DNA from 3 places in the Paenarthrobacter sp. MSM-2-10-13 genome. Region 1 is predicted to be linked to each of the others. Evidence: predicted binding sites of a transcription regulator. Region 1 holds the regulator's gene; each other region holds the start of a gene.

Region 1 (6,054 bases):
TCACGTCCAAGTGCTGTGCGCCGTCGAAGGTGTCCAACTGCAGCTCCGTGCCCAGTGCCGCCGCGGTCATGGGCACACTCAGCGTGGCGTGGAGGTCGTCGCCTTCACGCATGAACATGGAGTCGTTGTTGACCCGGATCTCCACATAGAGATCGCCGGCGGGGCCTCCAGCGGGTCCCGCTTCACCCTGCCCGGACAGCTGGATGCGTGTACCAGTGGCGACACCGGCCGGAACCTTGATGGTGAGGGAACGACGACTGCGGATGCGGCCCTGTCCATTGCACTCGTTGCAAGGGTCCTTAATGACTGTGCCGAAGCCTTCACACGAACCGCAAGGGGCGGCAGTCATGACCTGGCCCAGGATGGAACGAACCGCCCGTTGGACCTGGCCGCTGCCACCGCAGATGTCGCAGCGTTCCGGGTGGGTGCCCGGGCGGCAGCAACTGCCATCGCACGTGGGGCAGATCACGGCGGTATCCACTTCAAGCTTCTTGTTGACGCCGAAGACGGCATCCTTCAAATCGATGCGGACGCTGATGAGCGCGTCCTGGCCCCGCCGGACCCGGGAGGCCGGTCCGCCCTGACCGCCGCCACCAAAGAAGGTGTCGAAGATGTCCTGGAAGGCAAAACCCTGGCCGGCGTAGCCGCCACCGAAACCGTTGTCAGTGCCGTTTTCATTGCCGGTGGCATCATAGACCCGGCGCTTTTGGGGATCGGACAACACCTCGTAGGCGTGGGTCACGGCCTTGAACTGTTCCGCGACATCTTCACCGGGGTTTACGTCGGGGTGCAGTTTCCGCGCCAACTTGCGGTACGCCTTTTTGATCTCTTCCCCGGTGGCTTCCGGCGAGACTCCCAAAACGTCATAGTGGCTGCTCAAAGTCGGTATCTCTTCCTTGTTGTACTACGGATGTTTCCTCGGACCGGTGTTTAGCCGCCGAGAATGCGGGAAAGGTAACGGGCCACGGCTCGTACTGCTGCCATGGTGGTGGGATAGTCCATGCGTGTGGGACCAAGAATCCCCACCTTGGCACCGGAGCCATAGCCCGTAGCTACGACCGAGGCCTCCGCCAAGCCATCGTAGGGATTCTCGCGTCCAATGCTCACGGTAACGCCGCGGGGATCATCCCCCATGTCAGATAACAACCGGAGCATGACAACTTGTTCCTCGAGTGCCTCCAGCACAGGGCCTATGCTCAGGGGGAAGTCAACGTTGGAGCGGGCCAGGTTTGCCGTTCCAGCCATCAGGATGCGCTCTTCGCGGCTGGTGTCGCTCAACGATTGAAGGCCCTGGGCCAACGTCTGCGCCAGACTGCGCAGCTCCGGCGGACACAGCGCAACGACAGAAGGAAGCACTTGAGGCAAAAGCGCCAGCTGTGTGCCGGCAATGTTGCCCAGGAACCGGGACCTCAGGAGCATCAGGGCCTCATTGCTCACATCGGAGCCGGCGTCGATGACCTTCTGCCCCACGCTGCCGGTGTCCGCAATCAGGACCACGAGGACCTGTTGAGGAGCCAAGAGGACAAACTCCACGTGGCGAACAAGCGCGCGGTTCGAATGCGGGTACTGCACAACGGCCACCTGGTTGGTCAGCTGTGACAGAAGCCTTACGGTGCGCTCCAAGATGTCGTCGACATCATCGGGGCCTTCGAGCAAAGAATGGATGGCCCTGCGCTCGGCCGCTGAGAGCGGTTTGACCTGCGATATGCGGTCAACGAAAAGGCGATAGCCCTTGTCGGTGGGAATTCGCCCGGCACTGGTGTGAGGCGCCGCAATCAGGCCTTCCTCTTCCAAAACCGCCATGTCATTCCTGATGGTAGCGCTGGAAACGCCAAGATGATGCCGCTCCACGAGGGCCTTGGACCCGACAGGTTCCCTGGAATGCACGTAATCCTCAACGATGGCACGCAGCACTTCGAGCTTGCGCGGCTCACTCAAGGCTCCACCTCCTGACGACTGCCATGGTTCTTCCGACCGGTCAACGCGGGATCCCGCTCAGACCTCCACACTTAGCACTCAACATGCCCAAGTGCTAACAAGTCTAGTATGAGCCACCCCGTTGTTAGCATTGAAACCTGCCGCGGGCGGCTTCGGCCCGCACCGTAAACCAGCACAAAGGTAGGAATCCCTTGGCTTTGAACAATTGGGGCCCGCAGGATCTGTCCGCTCCGGCCAAACAGAAGCTGCCGGAAGTAGCCGTGCAGCGGGGAATGGTCCTCGAGGACGTGCAGTCGGGCTGGGTGGGTGAGGTGACCCGCATTGAGAAGTCGGGCGGAATGCACGTGGTCTCCTTGGAAGACCGGCGTGGAAAGACCAAATCGTTCCAGCTGGGTTTTGGCTTCCTGCTCGAAGGTCAGGCTATCCGCTTGATGCCTCCCGCCCCCCGCACCGCTGCATCCGGGGTTCCGTCCGGCCGGACGGCCTCGGGTTCCGTCAGGGTCCAGGGGCAACGGGCACAGGTAGCCAAGGCCAGCCGCATTTGGGTGGAAGGAAAGCACGACGCCGAACTGGTGGAGAAGGTCTGGGGTGATGATCTCCGGGTGGAGGGCATCGTGGTGGAGCCATTGCACGGCGTTGATGACCTGAAGTCCGCCATCGCCGACTTCAATCCCGGCTCAGGCCGCCGGCTTGGAATCCTCGTGGACCACCTTGTGCCCGGGTCCAAAGAGTCCCGAATTGCCGCCGAGGCCATGACGGTCCCGGGGGCTGCGGGAAACGTCCTCATTGTTGGACACCCCTACGTGGATGTCTGGCAGGCGATCAGGCCCAAGGTCCTGGGCATTGAGGCCTGGCCCTCCGTACCCCGCGGGATCGATTGGAAGACCGGAATCCTCAGCGCGTTCGGCTGGCCTCATGAGACCCCTGAGGACATAGGCTTGGGCTGGCAACGCCTTCTGGGCGCAGTCCGCACCTATGCCGACCTTGAGCCATCGCTCTTGGGACGGGTGGAAGAAGTCATCGATTTTTTGACGGTTCCTTGAGGTGGAGTCCTTCAGGTATCAGCAACTACCGTGTCAACGGGGCGTTGGTCCCGGCAAGTGCGTCGGTGCCGGTATTCTGGGACAGCAACAACGCAGCATCTTTAAAGCAAAGGGAAGACAACGTGGCAGATAACGCTCCTGAAGAACCGGGCAGCGCCGCAGGCCGGCCCCAGTACCATGGCGCGCCTGCCAACGCACTCCCGTTGACAGCCAGCGAGGACAGGCAATGGGCTACTCTGGCCCACTTTGGCGGCATCCTGGGATGCCTGCCGTCCCTTCTGATCTACCTGATTTTCCGGGATCGTGGACCGTTCACCGCACAGGAATCCAAAGAAGCGCTGAACTTCACGCTGCCTCCCACCATCGCAGCAGTTCTGGCCAACATTTTGGTCCTGCTTCCTGTGGTCGGCAACATCTTCGCCGTCATCGCCACCGCGATCTGGGTTGCCCTGACGTGTTTCTCCGTATCGGCGGGCATCAGGGTAAACCACGGGCAGCCTCACCGTTACAAGGTCAACCTGCGCTGGATTAAGTAGCTCACCTTCGCTCGTCCAGGACTGCTTGCTCCGACGGGCATGAGCCCGCGGGTCAGTCGGGCAGGATCCTTCGAACTACGGCGTCAGCCAGGAGACGACCCTTCAGCGTAAGGACCAAACGGCCCTTGAACGCCTGAACAGGGTCCACCAATTCGTCGGCAATAAGCCCGGCCATCGCGTGCCGTCCGATCGCGTCCAAGGCATCTACGGACAACCCTGTGCCGAGCCGTGCCTCCAGCATGATGCGTTCGACTTCCCGGGTATCGGCGTCGAGGGTTTCCCGCCCGGCAGCCGGAGAGCTAGCGCTCCCGAGCCTCGAGGCGTACGCCGTGGGGTGCTTGACGTTCCACCACCGGACACCCCCCACGTGGGAGTGGGCGCCTGGACCGATGCCCCACCAGTCATCTCCCCGCCAGTAGGCAAGATTGTGCCGGCAAGCCTGGTCCGGCGTCCGCGACCAGTTGCTGACCTCGTACCAGTGCAAGCCCGCTTCGGAGATCATTTTGTCGGCAAGCTCGTATTTGGAGGCGTGGTCGTCGTCATCAATCCCGGGCACCTCGCCCCGGCGTATCTGGGCGGCCAGCTTAGTGCCATCCTCAACGATCAGAGCGTAGGCACTGATGTGGTCGGGCTGGTACGACAAAGCGGTTTCGAGTGACAGCTGCCAGTCAGCCATGGACTCTCCAGGGGTGCCGTAGATAAGGTCCAGGCTTACGGAGAGGCCGGCTTCCCGCGCCCACTGCACAACAAGAGGCACCCGGCTCGGTGTGTGGGTGCGGTCCAGGACCTTGAGCACGTGCGGTACGGCTGACTGCATGCCGAAGGAGACCCTGGTGAAGCCCGCGTCGGCCAGAAGCTTCAGGGATTCAGGAGTTACTGAATCCGGGTTGGCTTCGGTAGTTACCTCGGCGCCGGGTTCCAGCCCCCAATGGCCGATGGCGGCCCTAAGGATCCGGGCCAGGTCCTCTGCCGGGAGAAGGGTGGGCGTGCCACCCCCAAAGAAAACAGTACTGAGGGGACGACGGGGTAACCCCGAGGCGTCCAGTGCCAGAAAGGCGAAGTCCAGTTCAGAGACCGCCGTAGCGGCGTACGCGTCCTGGGAGGCGCCGCCACCGAGTTCGGTGGCAGTGTAAGTGTTGAAATCACAGTAGCCACAGCGCACGGCGCAGAACGGTATGTGGACATAGAGCCCGAACTTGCGGTGCTCGACGCCGGCCAACACCTGCGGAGGCAAGATGCCATCCGCAGGTGCCGGGTCGCCCAAAGGGAGGACGCTGGGCATTTACTTCTTGGCCTTGTCCTTGGACTCATCGGTGGTCAGGGCTGCGATGAATGCCTCCTGGGGCACCTCCACGCGACCGACCATCTTCATGCGCTTCTTGCCCTCTTTCTGCTTCTCGAGCAGCTTGCGCTTACGGGTGATGTCACCGCCGTAGCACTTGGCAAGAACATCCTTACGGATGGCCCGGATGCTCTCGCGGGCAATGATGCGGGATCCGATGGCGGCCTGGATGGGCACTTCGAATTGCTGCCGGGGAATCAGCTCACGGAGCTTGCCGGTCATCATCACGCCGTAGGCGTAGGCCTTATCGCGGTGGGTGATGGCGCTGAAGGCATCAACTTGTTCACCCTGCAGCAGGATGTCGACCTTGACCAGATCGGCCACCTGCTCGCCGTCAGCCTTCCAGTCCAGTGAGGCGTAACCGCGCGTCTTGGACTTCAGGAGGTCGAAGAAGTCGAAGACGATCTCCGCCAGCGGGATCCAGTAGCGGAGTTCAACGCGGTCCTCGGACAAATAGTCCATGCCTCGCATCTGGCCACGGCGGCTTTGGCACAGTTCCATGATGGAACCGACAAACTCGTTAGGTGCGAGGATGGTGGCGGACACCATGGGCTCCCGGACCTCGGAGATCTTACCGGTGGGGTATTCGCTCGGGTTGGTGACGTGGATGACCTTCTTGTCCTCAAGCGTTACCTCATACTCCACGTTGGGTGCAGTGGAGATAAGGTCCAGGTTGTACTCGCGTTCGAGTCGATCACGCGTGATTTCGAGGTGCAGAAGGCCCAGGAATCCAACGCGGAAGCCGAAGCCCAGTGCAGCGGACGTCTCAGGCTCATAGACAAGCGCAGCGTCGTTAAGCATCAGCTTTTCAAGAGCGTCACGCAGGACCGGGTAGTCCGTACCGTCCAAGGGGTAAAGACCGGAGAAGACCATCGGCTTGGCGTCAGCGTAACCGCTCAGCGACTCCGACGCGGGCTTGGCGAGGTTGGTGACAGTATCGCCCACCTTGGACTGGCGGACGTCCTTTACACCGGTAATCAGGTATCCCACTTCCCCCACACCCAGGCCTTTGGAAGGTGTGGGCTCCGGGGAGCTGACACCAATTTCCAGGAGTTCGTGAGTAGCCCGGGTGGACATCATCTGGATGCGTTCGCGGGGATGCAGCATGCCGTCCACCACTCGGACGTAGGTAATGACGCCGCGGTAAGTGTCATACACAGAATCGAAGATCATGGCACGGGCCGGAGCATTGGGA
Region 2 (6,054 bases), 720 kb from region 1:
TCCATGCACGTCCTGACGTGCTTCCGGCCCGAGGATCTCGACCTTGATCGCCTGGCCCATGGTGCTGTGGACTTCTATGAACTCCTGGACCGGGAGCTCTCCGGCAACAGCAACCTCGGAACGCCCGCCTCCCGCGCTGTCGCCAGTGAGCAGGCTTTAGGTGAAGATCCGTTGGTGGCCGATCTGGGCGACCGTTTGCGCGCCCGCGGAGCCAGGGTATGGCATCTCTACGACGGCGTGCTGGATATAGCGGCGGCTGCGGACCCCGTCCACACCATTGGCCGGGATGGTGCTGAAATCCCCACCCCCGTTGCCATCGAATCCGATGGTACTGAACGCTACCGGCGGATGAGCGTCCGTGAACGGAGCCGCCTGCGGCCGCAACTGTTGGAGCGCATGGGATGGCGCTATATGTCGCTCTGGACGATCGAGGTCTTCACCGATCCTTCGTCCTGCGCGGACCGGATAGGCTCCTACTTGGGCCTCGAGAATCACCTTGCACAGTCTGCCTCCACCCACAGTGGTTTCCTTCACGCCCCTGGGGAAGAATTGACCTCGGTAACTGACCAGCCTCTGTTGGCCGGAGATTCCGTTGAGCATGCTGAGGGTGAAGAACCTCAACACGACGTTCAAGAAGCTGAGAATTCGAAAGAAGCACCACTGATGGATCAGGAAACAGGCGGCGAGGACCGCGCTACTGAGGAAACCGGCGAGAACACCGCTGGTCCTACGGAGGCGGCCGGGGAACCGAAGTCCCCGGCAGCCAAGACCGGCCCGAGCGGGATTCTGCCCACCAAGGCCGCTGAGGATGATCCCCGGCGGTGGGGCGACGACTCCAACTACGACCATGAGCAGTGGCTCAAGGAACAGAAACCCCCGCACTGGGGCTGAGCGGACAATGATCATTGATTAGCCCGCTAGGGGCTAACCAAAACAAAGAAAAGCTTGCCTTGCGTTGATGCGCCGGCAAGCTTTTCTGCTTGTTGAGGATCAGCCGCCACCACCACCAGACCGTCCGTGTCACCTGTACCCAGCCATTCACCGGGCTTGCCGCCCTGGGCTGACGTCCAGAGTACGGGTACAGGTCCTGCGAGGACTTGACTTTGCTGTGATTCGTCATAGGACCCCGCTGCCGTGAGGACCACTGATACCAGCTGACCGGGGGAGAGTAGCTGGATGGACGAAGGATCGGCCATCCGGAGGGGGACAGCTGCCGATCCCACGGGTGCGCCTGTCAGAAGGCCGGGTCCCAGCAGACTCGTCTCCGAAGGGATCTGTCCCTTACCCAGAGGGGACGCGAGTTGGCGGCCAACAAGGGCGCCGACGCTGTCCAAAGCTCCGCTGATCGCGAGATTGGGTGGTACCTCAACAGTGGTGAAGTCCGCTGCGGTGAGGTGGGTCCCCGTTGGAAGGTCCCGGGCTGCCACGAGGACGCTCACCTGTTGCTCAGACGCAGGGGTGAGTTCCTGGACTGCGATGCCGGCAGCCACGCATAACAGCAGCGCTACTGCCAAGCGGCGGTTACGTGCAATCCAGGAACCAAATCCCGTCCGGCGCCCGCGCTGACCTGAGCGCCCTCGTGGACGACCGCGGTTGAACCGTGAACTGGTCCGGGAGCGGGAATGCGGTTGCAGGGAGCGCGAAGGGCTGATGGGCGGCCAAGTACCGGCGGCTCGCGATGAGCGTTCAGCACGGGCGAGGAGGGCGCTGCGTGACATATGTGGCATGCCGCCACGCTAGCCAGCTTCCCGGGCCGCAAACAGCGCCCGGTTGCCCTATGTGGAAAACCAGTTAGCTGCTTGCCGCTGCAGTTGCCGGTGCTGCTGAAGGCGCGGGTGTAGAGGCAGCAGGCGCCGCTGAAACAGTGCTGCCCTTGGCATCCCGGGAATCAGTCCGGTAAAATCCGGAGCCCTTGAAAACGACGCCTACGCTGTTGAACTTCTTCCGCAGGGCGCCTTTGCATTCGGGGCACTCCGTCAAGGAGCTGTCAGAGAAGGACTGGACGATGTCGAAGGCATGGTCACAGTCTTTGCAAGCGTATGCGTATGTGGGCACTGAGTTCCTCCTTTAGGACAAAGTTCAGGTCCTGGGCAGCGTCGGTGGAGATAGTCCGCCTTAGCAGTCACAGGGCCTGAGTGCTAATTCTATCATCGGTCGCCGCAGGGCGTACCCGCGGTAGTTCCGGCCTCACTTGATAAGCCGGCCACCATCAGCGCTGCTCGGCGTCGTCGCCGAGTTCAACCACTCCGGACGGTGTCAGCACTTGACGCACGGGGCGATCAAAGGCCTCGGCGGGAATGGACCCCGAAGGTAACAAATCGTCGTCGAACACTACGGCGATGGTGGGCGGCCTGCCGCCGGAAGCATCCAGGCCCTGGAGGAGCCTGTCGTAATAGCCGCCTCCCTGGCCGATCCGGTTGCCGTCCCGGTCCACCGCCGTCGCGGGCATGAAGATCCCCGCGGTACCGGCAACTACCGAGCTCTCCAGCCGCTCACCCTCCGGCTCGTCTATCGGCGCAAAGGTGGACCGGACAAATGCAGTGTCAGGTGTCCAATACACCCAGCTCAAAAGCCGCCCCGGCTCGCAGACGGGCAGTAGCACCCGGTGCCCGGCCTTGTGCAGGGCTGTGATCAAAGGGATGGTGGGCGGCTCGAAAGCGACGCCCAGGTACACGGCAAAGGTCGAGGAAGCGCCGGGGGAGACCTTGGCCGCCCAGGCCGTGCCATGCTGTGCAAGGGACTCTCCAGCGCGAGCCAGGTGTTCAGGACTGAGGGCCCGCCTGTGCAGCCGCCGACTGCTGCGAATGTCTTCCTTCGATGCCATCTCTGTCCGTTCGGGTGGTTGTCGCGCGCCGGTTGAGCTGCAGAGGTTATCCACTGCGGAAAACCAAATGTGCTAACGACGCGGCGAGGGGTTTAGCCGTTGGTGTGTTCCGTCCGTTACATTAGTCCGGTGACTCTAGAAAACAACGCTGTCCGCAAGGCCGTCATTCCCGCAGCAGGCCTTGGCACCCGCTTCCTGCCCGCCACCAAGGCGATGCCAAAGGAAATGCTGCCCGTGGTGGACAAGCCTGCCATCCAGTATGTCGTCGAAGAAGCGGTCAAGGTGGGCCTGCATGACGTCCTGATGATTACAGGGCGCAGCAAGCGGGCACTCGAAGACCACTTTGACCGTGTGCCGGCTCTTGAGGCCACGCTTGCTGAAAAGGGCGACACCGCCAAGCTTGAAGCCATTCAGTCCGCCACCAACCTCGGTGATATCCACTACGTCCGCCAGGGCGACCCTAACGGCCTCGGTCATGCTGTCCTTCGTGCAAAGCAGCACGTTGGCTACGAGCCCTTCGCCGTTCTGCTCGGCGATGACCTGATCGATGCCCGTGAAGACCTGCTGAGCGAAATGATTGCTGTTCAGCAGAAGACCGGTGGTTCCGTTGTTGCACTCATCGAGGTAGAGCCTTCCAAGATCAGCGCCTATGGTTGCGCCGATGTTGAGGACAACGGTGAAGATGGCTACGTGCGCATCAAGCAACTCGTCGAAAAGCCTTCTCCGGAAGAGGCGCCCTCCAACCTTGCCGTGATTGGACGTTACGTGCTGCACCCGGCCGTGTTCGACGTCTTGGAGAAGACGGCTCCCGGTCGCGGCGGAGAAATCCAGTTGACCGATGCCCTTGAGGTGCTTGCTGCCGGCGAAGGTGAAGGTTACGGCGTCTACGGCGTTGTGTTCCGTGGCCGTCGTTACGACACCGGCGACAAGCTCAGCTACCTCAAGGCCTGCATCGAGCTTGCCTGCGAACGCGAAGACCTCGGTCCTGAGCTTCGCGAGTGGCTGCCCAACTTCACCGCCACACTTCCCAAATAGACAAATGATGTATGGCTCTGCGATCTGGCCGGTAACGCTGGAAAGCGGAGACCTGCTGCTCCGGCCCATCCGATACCGCGACAAGCGGGAATGGTCCGAAGTCCGTTCGCGGAACAGCGAGTGGCTGGCGCCGTGGGAGGCGTCCAACCCGGCTCCGGGTGGGCGCCTGCCCAGCTACCGTCAAATGGTGGGGTCCTTGAATGAGCAGGCCCGTCAGTCAACCGCTTTGCCGTTTCTCATAGTTGAGAGAACGGCCGGTTTTCGCGAGCCGCAAATCGTCGGCCAGTTGACGGTCTCATCCATCGTGTGGGGATCGGCCATGATGGCCACCCTTGGATACTGGGTTGATAAAGACCGGGCCGGGCGCGGCATCGCTCCAACGGCGGTTGCCATGGCAACCGACCACTGCTTCCGGGTGCTGGGCTTGCACCGCATGGAAATCAACATCCGTCCAGGGAACTCTCCGAGTTTGAGGGTTGTGGAGAAGCTCGGATTCCGCGATGAAGGTTACCGGGAACGCTACCTGCACATCAACGGCGAATGGGCTGATCACCGCTCTTTTGCGTTGACGGCCGAGGAGGTGCCGGAAGGACTCCTGCGCAGGTGGCTGAGAGGATAAACGGGCAGGTCATCGGCCTTTTCGCTCATATCTCCAGTCATTTGCGGACTCGCCCACGACACACCGGCCGCAATGCCGCCGCACCCGGCGATTTGCTTCTACGGTTTTGAATGTGGACTTCCCTCTCAGCAGCTCAGTGATACTCGTGGTCACTGTCGCGCTGTGGATGGTCTGGGTGGCGCCCTATGTTTTGCGGAACAGGCGCCAACAAGTCCAAACGTCCACTGTTCCAGCAGAGGCTCTTGATGACGAACCAGACGAAACGCAGGCAGGGGTGGTACTGACTTTGGCACCTCAGCAGGAGAAACCGATGGAGACCATGCACAGCAAAGCACCGGCGTCGCCCCAGGACTCCCCAGCGGCGGAGTCCTCGCTCCGGAAGGCGCCCCCTACGCCGTTCACTATCCGTTACGCCCGGCTCACGCTCGCCTTGGCAGGCCTGGCCCTGTTAGTTACGGCCGCGGTGTCAGGAGTTCTCAGAATTCTCGGCATCGGTTCTGTGTGGTTGCCGCTGGTTTCCCTCATTGGAGCTGTGCTGGCTGTCGTGACCTTGCGTAAGCTCGCCTTGCGGGACCTTCGTGAACGGCGGGCTCGCCGTGCGGCTCAGGCCTCACCCATCCCCACGCCTGCGCGGTACTTGCCCAAAGAGCCGCTTGTCGCAGCTAAGGAAACCACAGTTTTCGACGCCGAAGCCTCTAGCCGTGAAGCTGCACGATTGTCAGCCAAGGAATTGCGCGAGGCAGCGCTTGCTGTGGCAGTTGCCGCAGGCGATAAATCCGCTCAAGTTGCCAACGACTCCAAAGGGGCCAGCTGGCAGCCGGTTGAGGTCCCCAAGCCAACGTACGTGGCCGCTGCTAAAGCACAGCGACCAGCTCCAGAGCCCTTGGACCTGCCCGAGGCACCGAAGCCCGTTGGCAAGCCCGTGCTGAAGCAGAACGTTGAGCAGGCCGAGGCAGCAGTTGCTGTAGTGGCCACTGCTAAGAACCACAGCGCCCTGAGCAACTTGGACGATGTCCTGCAGCGTCGCCGCGCCTAAGTCCTGGAATCGACCACAGGTGCAAGGCCAGGAGACGTTCGTGTGGTGGTTGGAAAAGCGCAGGGAAAGTTTGTAGCCTAGGGACACTGGCCGGGCAGTTGAGGCTCTCGGTCCAGGGGCTATAGCTCAGTTGGTAGAGCGCTTCGTTCGCATCGAAGAGGTCAGGAGTTCGAATCTCCTTAGCTCCACAGATCTTATTGCACTCAATTGTTCAAGTGCGGAAGTATCCACCATGCCGGCTGAGCGAAACATGCGCTGCGCGAATGAGGTTGGACCGTGATGCAAGGCAGCGGTCCGTTGTTTGCCTCAGCGCCGGAAGTGCTTGGGCGGCGTCGTCGAAATGATTTTCACGGATCATTGATTCCATCGCCCGGCACTGGTGCTCTGTTTCCAAGGCGCCCACCATGGCTGAACTGATCTTCAGGCTGAGGAGTGCCGTTGTGGTCTCTGATGCGTCGCCCTCATCCACAGCATGAACGATCCTTTCCACCCGTTGGGGGAGCATTGAAAGGTACTTTGCCAAGAACCGCAATGCCGGCC
Region 3 (6,054 bases), on a different contig from region 1:
GGTCGTTGACGCCGGCAGCCAGAAGGTCTTCGTACTCGCCCGTAGCAGCGTTCAGGCCGTGGCCGGAAGGCAGTCCGCGAACCTTGTCCACCACAACGCCCGGCTCAAGGCCAGCGTTGAAGGCGATCTGCTTCAGCGGTGCATCGATGGCAACCTTGACGATGTTGGCACCGGTTGCCTCGTCACCCTGGAGGGTGAGGTTGGCGAATGCCTTGGCACCAGCCTGGATGAGGGCTACGCCACCACCGGCAACGATGCCTTCTTCAACAGCAGCCTTTGCGTTGCGGACTGCGTCCTCAATGCGGTGCTTGCGTTCCTTGAGCTCAACTTCGGTTGCGGCACCGGCCTTGATGACTGCAACGCCGCCGGCCAGCTTGGCCAGGCGTTCCTGCAGCTTCTCGCGGTCGTAGTCGGAGTCGGAGTTCTCGATCTCGGCGCGGATCTGGGCCACGCGGCCTGCGATCTGATCGGCGTCGCCGGCACCTTCAACGATGGTGGTCTCGTCCTTGGTGACAACAACCTTGCGGGCGGTGCCGAGGAGTTCCAGGCCAGCGTTTTCGAGCTTGAGGCCAACTTCTTCGGAGATGACCTGGCCACCGGTGAGGATGGCGATATCGGCCAGCTGTGCCTTGCGGCGGTCACCGAAGCCCGGAGCCTTGACGGCAACGGACTTGAAGGTGCCACGGATCTTGTTGACGATCAGGGTGGCCAAGGCCTCGCCCTCGATGTCTTCGGCGATGATCAGCAGCGGCTTGTTGGACTGCATGACCTTCTCCAGAACCGTGACGAGTTCCTTCACGTTGGAGATCTTGGAGTTGACGATGAGGATGTACGGGTCTTCGAGGACCGTTTCCTGGCGCTCTGCGTCGGTGACGAAGTAAGCGGAGATGTAACCCTTGTCGAAGCGCATGCCTTCGGTGAGTTCGAGCTCCAGGCCGAAGGTGTTGGATTCCTCGACCGTGATGACGCCTTCCTTGCCCACCTTGTCCAGGGCTTCGGCGATGAGGCTGCCGATTTCCGGGTCGCCGGCGGAGATGGAAGCGGTAGCTGCGATCTCTTCCTTGGTCTCGATTTCCTTGGCGGAGGCGAGCAGTTCGCTGATGACTGCCTCAACAGCCTTCTCGATACCGCGCTTGAGGGACAGCGGGTCGGCGCCGGCGGCAACGTTGCGCAGGCCTTCCTTCACCAGTGCCTGGGCGAGGACGGTTGCAGTGGTAGTACCGTCGCCAGCGACGTCATCCGTCTTCTTGGCAACTTCCTTGACCAGTTCTGCACCGATCTTCTCGTAGGGGTCGTCCAGTTCGATCTCCTTGGCGATGGAAACGCCATCGTTGGTGATCGTGGGGGCGCCCCACTTCTTTTCGAGGACGACGTTGCGTCCACGCGGGCCGAGGGTGACCTTGACGGCGTCTGCGAGGATGTTCAGGCCCCGCTCGAGGCCGCGGCGTGCCTCTTCATCAAATGCAATGATCTTGGCCATAACGGCGGTAGTCCTTTCGGGACAGTCGTTAAGAAGGTACCTGTCAGATGGGGTGCCCGCGACGGACGGTCCATTGCTTGCGGCCTCTGTATGCCACGCGCTCCGGACCTCACCCCACCAAGGTGTTTCTTGATCCTCCGCAGATTCGACGCCTGCCCGCCGCCGGGATGAGCCGGGCCGGACTTAGCAGTCGAACCGTAGGAGTGCTAACTCAATAATTAGCACTCGACCGGTGAGAGTGCAAGCAGGGATGCCACTTCCCGCTATAAATGGGAGGGCTTTCAGCCGTGGGCTGACCTACGCGACGCGGACGCCTTCGGCCTGCGGACCCTTCTGGCCCTCCCCAAGTTCGAACTCAACACGCTGACCTTCTTCGAGGGCGCGGAAGCCATCCATCTGAATGGCCGACCAATGCACAAAGACGTCGTCGCCGGATTCATCCACAGTGATGAATCCGTAGCCTTTTTCGGCGTTGAACCATTTGACGGTTCCCAAAGCCATAATGCCCACACTTTCGCAGTAGCCAAGACCGGTTGCCGGGATCTCCGTACCGGAATCAATCCACTGTAACCACTGTCACCATCACCGCGCTGCCCCAAAGAGCGAAGGCACCGCTTTTGTTATTGAGGCTTAACCGAGTTGGGCCTTATCGCTTCCAGCCGGGCGTGATTCTTATTGGAAACCGGGGCCGGCCACAACCACCAGGGGTTGTTGAACCTCAGGCGTTTCCACAATGGTTTGAATGCCCAGCAAGGTTCCCAGGGCCTCAGCGTTCGCCTTTTGCTCCGGGGCGTTGTAGAAGATCACGGACGTCTGCTGCGGCAGTCCACCCCAGTTCCCCACCGTGCTCAACGCCCAACCATCACCCTGAACGAGGCCGGCCACACGCCCGGCCAAGCCGGCTGTTCCAGCGCCGTTGTACACAGCTACCGGAGTGGTCTTGTCCACAGGAGCCGAGGAGGGAGTCGCAGAAGGAGAATCCGACGGCGCCGGTTCGGTGCTGGCTTGACTGCCGGGATCGCCGGAGGCGGACGGCGCGCTGCTCGCTTCAGTGGGTGCAGCTGACGGTGCTGTTGAAGTCTGCTGGGGTGCCGGCGTCGTGGCGTTTGATGCTGCGCCCGGTGATACCAGCCCAAGGTTGGGGAGGATCAGGAAGGCCACCAGTCCGAGCACCAAGGCCACTGCCCCAACGGTCAGGACCGGCCACAGGGTGGGGCGTGCGGTCTCTTGGGCGTCGCGGTGAACGCCTTGACGGGACGTGTTCTGCGGAACCCGGTCGAATTCGTCCTTGGCATATTTGGTCATGGTGAAGCGGTGTCCTTGCTGGTTGCTGCTGACTGATCAGCCTGGCGATTTACGCGTCGGACCCCAAGCGACGTGCAGTCCTCGCACGCTGGCGGGACGTACGTAGTCTACGCAGTCTCTTGACGAGCATGGGATCGTGGGCCAACGCGTCCTCGGTATCGATCAGCGCGTTCAGGATCTGATAATAGTGGGTGGCGGAGAGGTCGAACAGCTCGCGGATAGCCTGTTCTTTGGCCCCGGCGTACTTCCACCACTGCCGCTCCAGTGCCAGCATCTGCTGATCCCGTTCGCTCAACGGAGAGTCGCTGCGGGTCTCGGCTGCGAGGTCCTCGAGCGCGAAACCTGTGGCCTGCGACGCCATCGGTTCCGGTGCTGGTTCTGCCACGGCACACTCCTTCGACGCTTATTGGGGGGAAAATGTCCTACCCCCATGCTACGGGCGAATAACAAGGCTGTCATTCGCAGTGCGGGTGCCGCGCGGGAGACAATAGCGTGATGACTGGCGAGGATGCACTCTTTGATCTTGAACCTGCCGACTCGGCCGACCCGGGCTTCGCCGCGTTCTGTGAGGCGCCGCTCGAAGACCTGATGGCTCCCGACTGGGCCGACGCCTTGCGCCCTGTGGAAGGCCAACTCCGGGAGACCCTGAAGTACGTGGCCGGCCAATCCTCAAACGGCGCACAGGTTCTTCCTGCGGCCAAAAACCTGCTGCGGGCTTTCGAGCAACCGCTGGCCGATGTCAAAGTCTTGATTCTCGGCCAGGATCCCTACCCGACTCCCGGCCACGCCGTTGGACTTTCCTTCGCAGTGTCGCGGCAAACACGGCCCATCCCCCGAAGCCTGGTCAACATCTACCGCGAACTCCACGACGACCTCGGACTTCCACCGCGCGTCCACGGCGATCTCGGCGCCTGGACCGAGCAAGGCGTCCTGCTCCTGAACCGAGTCCTCAGCGTCGAAGCCGGGAACGCCGGTTCCCACCGCGGCAAAGGTTGGGAGGCCATTACGACGGCGGCGGTCACCGCCGTCGTAAACCGTACAGACGGCGATGGGCGGCAAAGTCCGCTGGTGGCGATCCTGTGGGGCAAGGACGCCGAGGGCGTGGTGCCGCTGCTGGGCGGGGCGCCGTCCATCGTGTCCGTCCATCCGAGTCCACTGTCGGCCTCGAGAGGCTTCTTCGGCTCAAAGCCCTTTAGCCGGACCAACGATCTCCTGGTGGGTTTGGGCGCGGACCCCATCAACTGGGAACTTCCGGTTCTGTAGACTCACGGCTGCAACCTCCGGCAGCTGTAACCTTCGACTCATACCCAGCCGGTGCGCAGGTCATTAGCTTAGGCTTGCCTACATGACTGCACTCCCCGTCACTTCATCCGCTTCACGCAAGACTCGCCCGCAGGTGACCCTGACCGTCCTGCGCAACGAACGCCTGTCACCGCACATGGTTCGGATCGTTGCAGGCGGACCAGGATTCAGCGACTACGCGAACAACGAATACGTGGACCGATACGTCAAGATCGTCTTCCCCCAACCCGGCGTGGAGTACGAACTCCCGCTGGACTTGTGGGCCATCCGCGACACCATGCCCCGCGAGCAGTGGCCCCACACTCGTACGTACACCATCCGCTGGGTGGACTTGGAAGCTCAGGAACTGGCCATCGACTTTGTGGTCCACGGCGACGAAGGACTGGCTGGCCCCTGGGCTGCAGCGGCCAAGCCCGGCGATTCACTGACGTTCACAGGTCCGGGCGGTGCCTACAACCCCGCACCTGGCGCCGACTGGTACCTGTTCGCCGGCGACGACGCCGCCATACCGGCCATTGCGGCCTGTGTTGAGGCCCTTGCTCCGGATGCCCGCGGCACCGTGTTCCTTGAAGTGGACAACGAGGCGGACATTCTTCCGATTTCCGCACCCGCAGGTGTGGAGTTGCACTGGCTGCTGCGCAAAGGGATTCAGGCGGGATCCAGCCACCTGCTCCTTGAAGCACTAAGAAACACCGAATGGCTGCCGGGACGAGTGGATGTCTTCGCTCACGGCGAGCGGGGCTACATGAAGGGTCTCCGCGAGATCTTCTTCGTGCAGCGCCGCTTGGAGCGTTCGCAGGTATCGCTCTCCGGGTATTGGGCGCAGGGTCGCGTGGAGGAAGTCTTCCAGGCAGAAAAGAAGCTCCCCGTCGGACAAATCTAGACTCAGGTCAAATCTAGACTCAGGACAGATCCAGACTCAGGACAGATCAAGCGTCACTTCCTAAAGCCGAACGGCGCCGCCTCATTGGGCAGCGCCGTTCGGCTTTTGTGGTTAGCGCCTGCGTACCCTGCGCCGTTCGTTGCTGGACAACCCCTTCGTGAGCGGTCTGGCCAAGTTGTCGCCCAGCACAATGCCCGCCGCCACTCCCAGCACTATGGCGCCGGCGTTGAGCATTCCACCCGCACCCAGAAGGATGTTGCCCCCCTCAACGGTGAGCGCGTACATGGAGCGGAAGATCGTCAGACCTGGCAGCAGGATCAGTGCAGCTGGAACAGCCACAACAAGCTGCGGTGCCCCGAGTTTGAGCGCCACTACACGGCCCAACAAGCCGATGGCCACGGCGGCGACCGCTGGCGACAAGCGGTCGCCAAGGCCGGCTTCGCCCACCCCCCACAAGACGAAGAAGCCCACTATGCCAACTGCCGCCGTCGGGAGTAACAGCCGCATTTGAGTCTGTTCGGTGACGCCGATGGCCACCACCGCGATGGCAATGAGCACTGCCTGGATCCACAGCGGATACGCGTCCGGGAAGGTTTGCGTGACGTCCAGGACGGCGCTGCCCATGAGCGTTCCCACCACCACGGCGACGCCGATACCTGCCACGATCGCACCGAATGTCAGTGCCGTGGAAAGAAAGCGGCCCGCCGCCGTTACCGGGAAGCCGTTGATCGCGTCTTGAACAGATGAGACAAGTCGACCCGTTGGCAGCAGCAGCAGGATTCCGCCGGCAACCACAATGGAAGGAGCAATGTCCACACCCGCCCACCGCAGCATCAGGGCAATAAAGGTAACCAGGAATGCGCACGCCATGGTGTTGAAGAAGTCCGCTGTGCGCCACCGTGCTAGCTGCCGGGAGAGCAGGCTGATCAGGATATTGGAGCAGAAGGCAACCACCGACGCGCCCAGTCCCCCACCCAGTACGCCAACAAATACCGCCGAGAAAATACCGAACGCAATGGTGACCATCCACCGGGGGAACGGTTTGGCGCTGCGGATGATCTCGTTCAACCTGCGCACGGCTTCG

Evidence for each region. Region 1 encodes HrcA, which represses chaperone genes, less so after heat shock. Its sites were predicted from a motif close to TTNGCACTCGNNNNNNNCGAGTGCNAA; they were not measured.
Region 2: a site for HrcA is predicted at 2,116-2,142, ahead of HAV21_RS01240 (FmdB family zinc ribbon protein). Genes of this name have one in related genera too.
Region 3: a site for HrcA is predicted at 1,664-1,690, ahead of groL (chaperonin GroEL). Genes of this name have one in related genera too.

What each region holds. Positions count from the first base shown of each region.
Region 1 covers NZ_JAAOXO010000001.1:976,739-982,792, reverse strand. The annotation lists gene dnaJ (molecular chaperone DnaJ) at 1-880, opposite strand, end outside; gene hrcA (heat-inducible transcriptional repressor HrcA) at 931-1,938, opposite strand; gene HAV21_RS04675 (DUF3097 domain-containing protein) at 2,130-2,981, shown strand; gene HAV21_RS04670 (DUF4870 domain-containing protein) at 3,104-3,517, shown strand; gene hemW (radical SAM family heme chaperone HemW) at 3,570-4,799, opposite strand; gene lepA (translation elongation factor 4) at 4,800-6,054, opposite strand, start outside.
Region 2 covers NZ_JAAOXO010000001.1:256,649-262,702, forward strand. The annotation lists gene HAV21_RS01230 (DUF4011 domain-containing protein) at 1-891, shown strand, start outside; gene cpaB (Flp pilus assembly protein CpaB) at 918-1,727, opposite strand; gene HAV21_RS01240 (FmdB family zinc ribbon protein) at 1,792-2,055, opposite strand; gene HAV21_RS01245 (5-formyltetrahydrofolate cyclo-ligase) at 2,210-2,824, opposite strand; gene galU (UTP--glucose-1-phosphate uridylyltransferase GalU) at 2,954-3,859, shown strand; gene HAV21_RS01255 (GNAT family protein) at 3,867-4,478, shown strand; gene HAV21_RS01260 (hypothetical protein) at 4,624-5,514, shown strand; tRNA gene HAV21_RS01265 (tRNA-Ala) at 5,630-5,702, shown strand; gene HAV21_RS01270 (Hpt domain-containing protein) at 5,726-6,054, opposite strand, start outside.
Region 3 covers NZ_JAAOXO010000003.1:417,658-423,711, forward strand. The annotation lists gene groL (chaperonin GroEL) at 1-1,480, opposite strand, end outside; gene HAV21_RS10220 (cold-shock protein) at 1,778-1,981, opposite strand; gene HAV21_RS10225 (LytR C-terminal domain-containing protein) at 2,153-2,785, opposite strand; gene HAV21_RS10230 (DUF3263 domain-containing protein) at 2,835-3,146, opposite strand; gene HAV21_RS10235 (uracil-DNA glycosylase) at 3,281-4,048, shown strand; gene HAV21_RS10240 (siderophore-interacting protein) at 4,131-4,970, shown strand; gene HAV21_RS10245 (threonine/serine exporter family protein) at 5,082-6,054, opposite strand, start outside.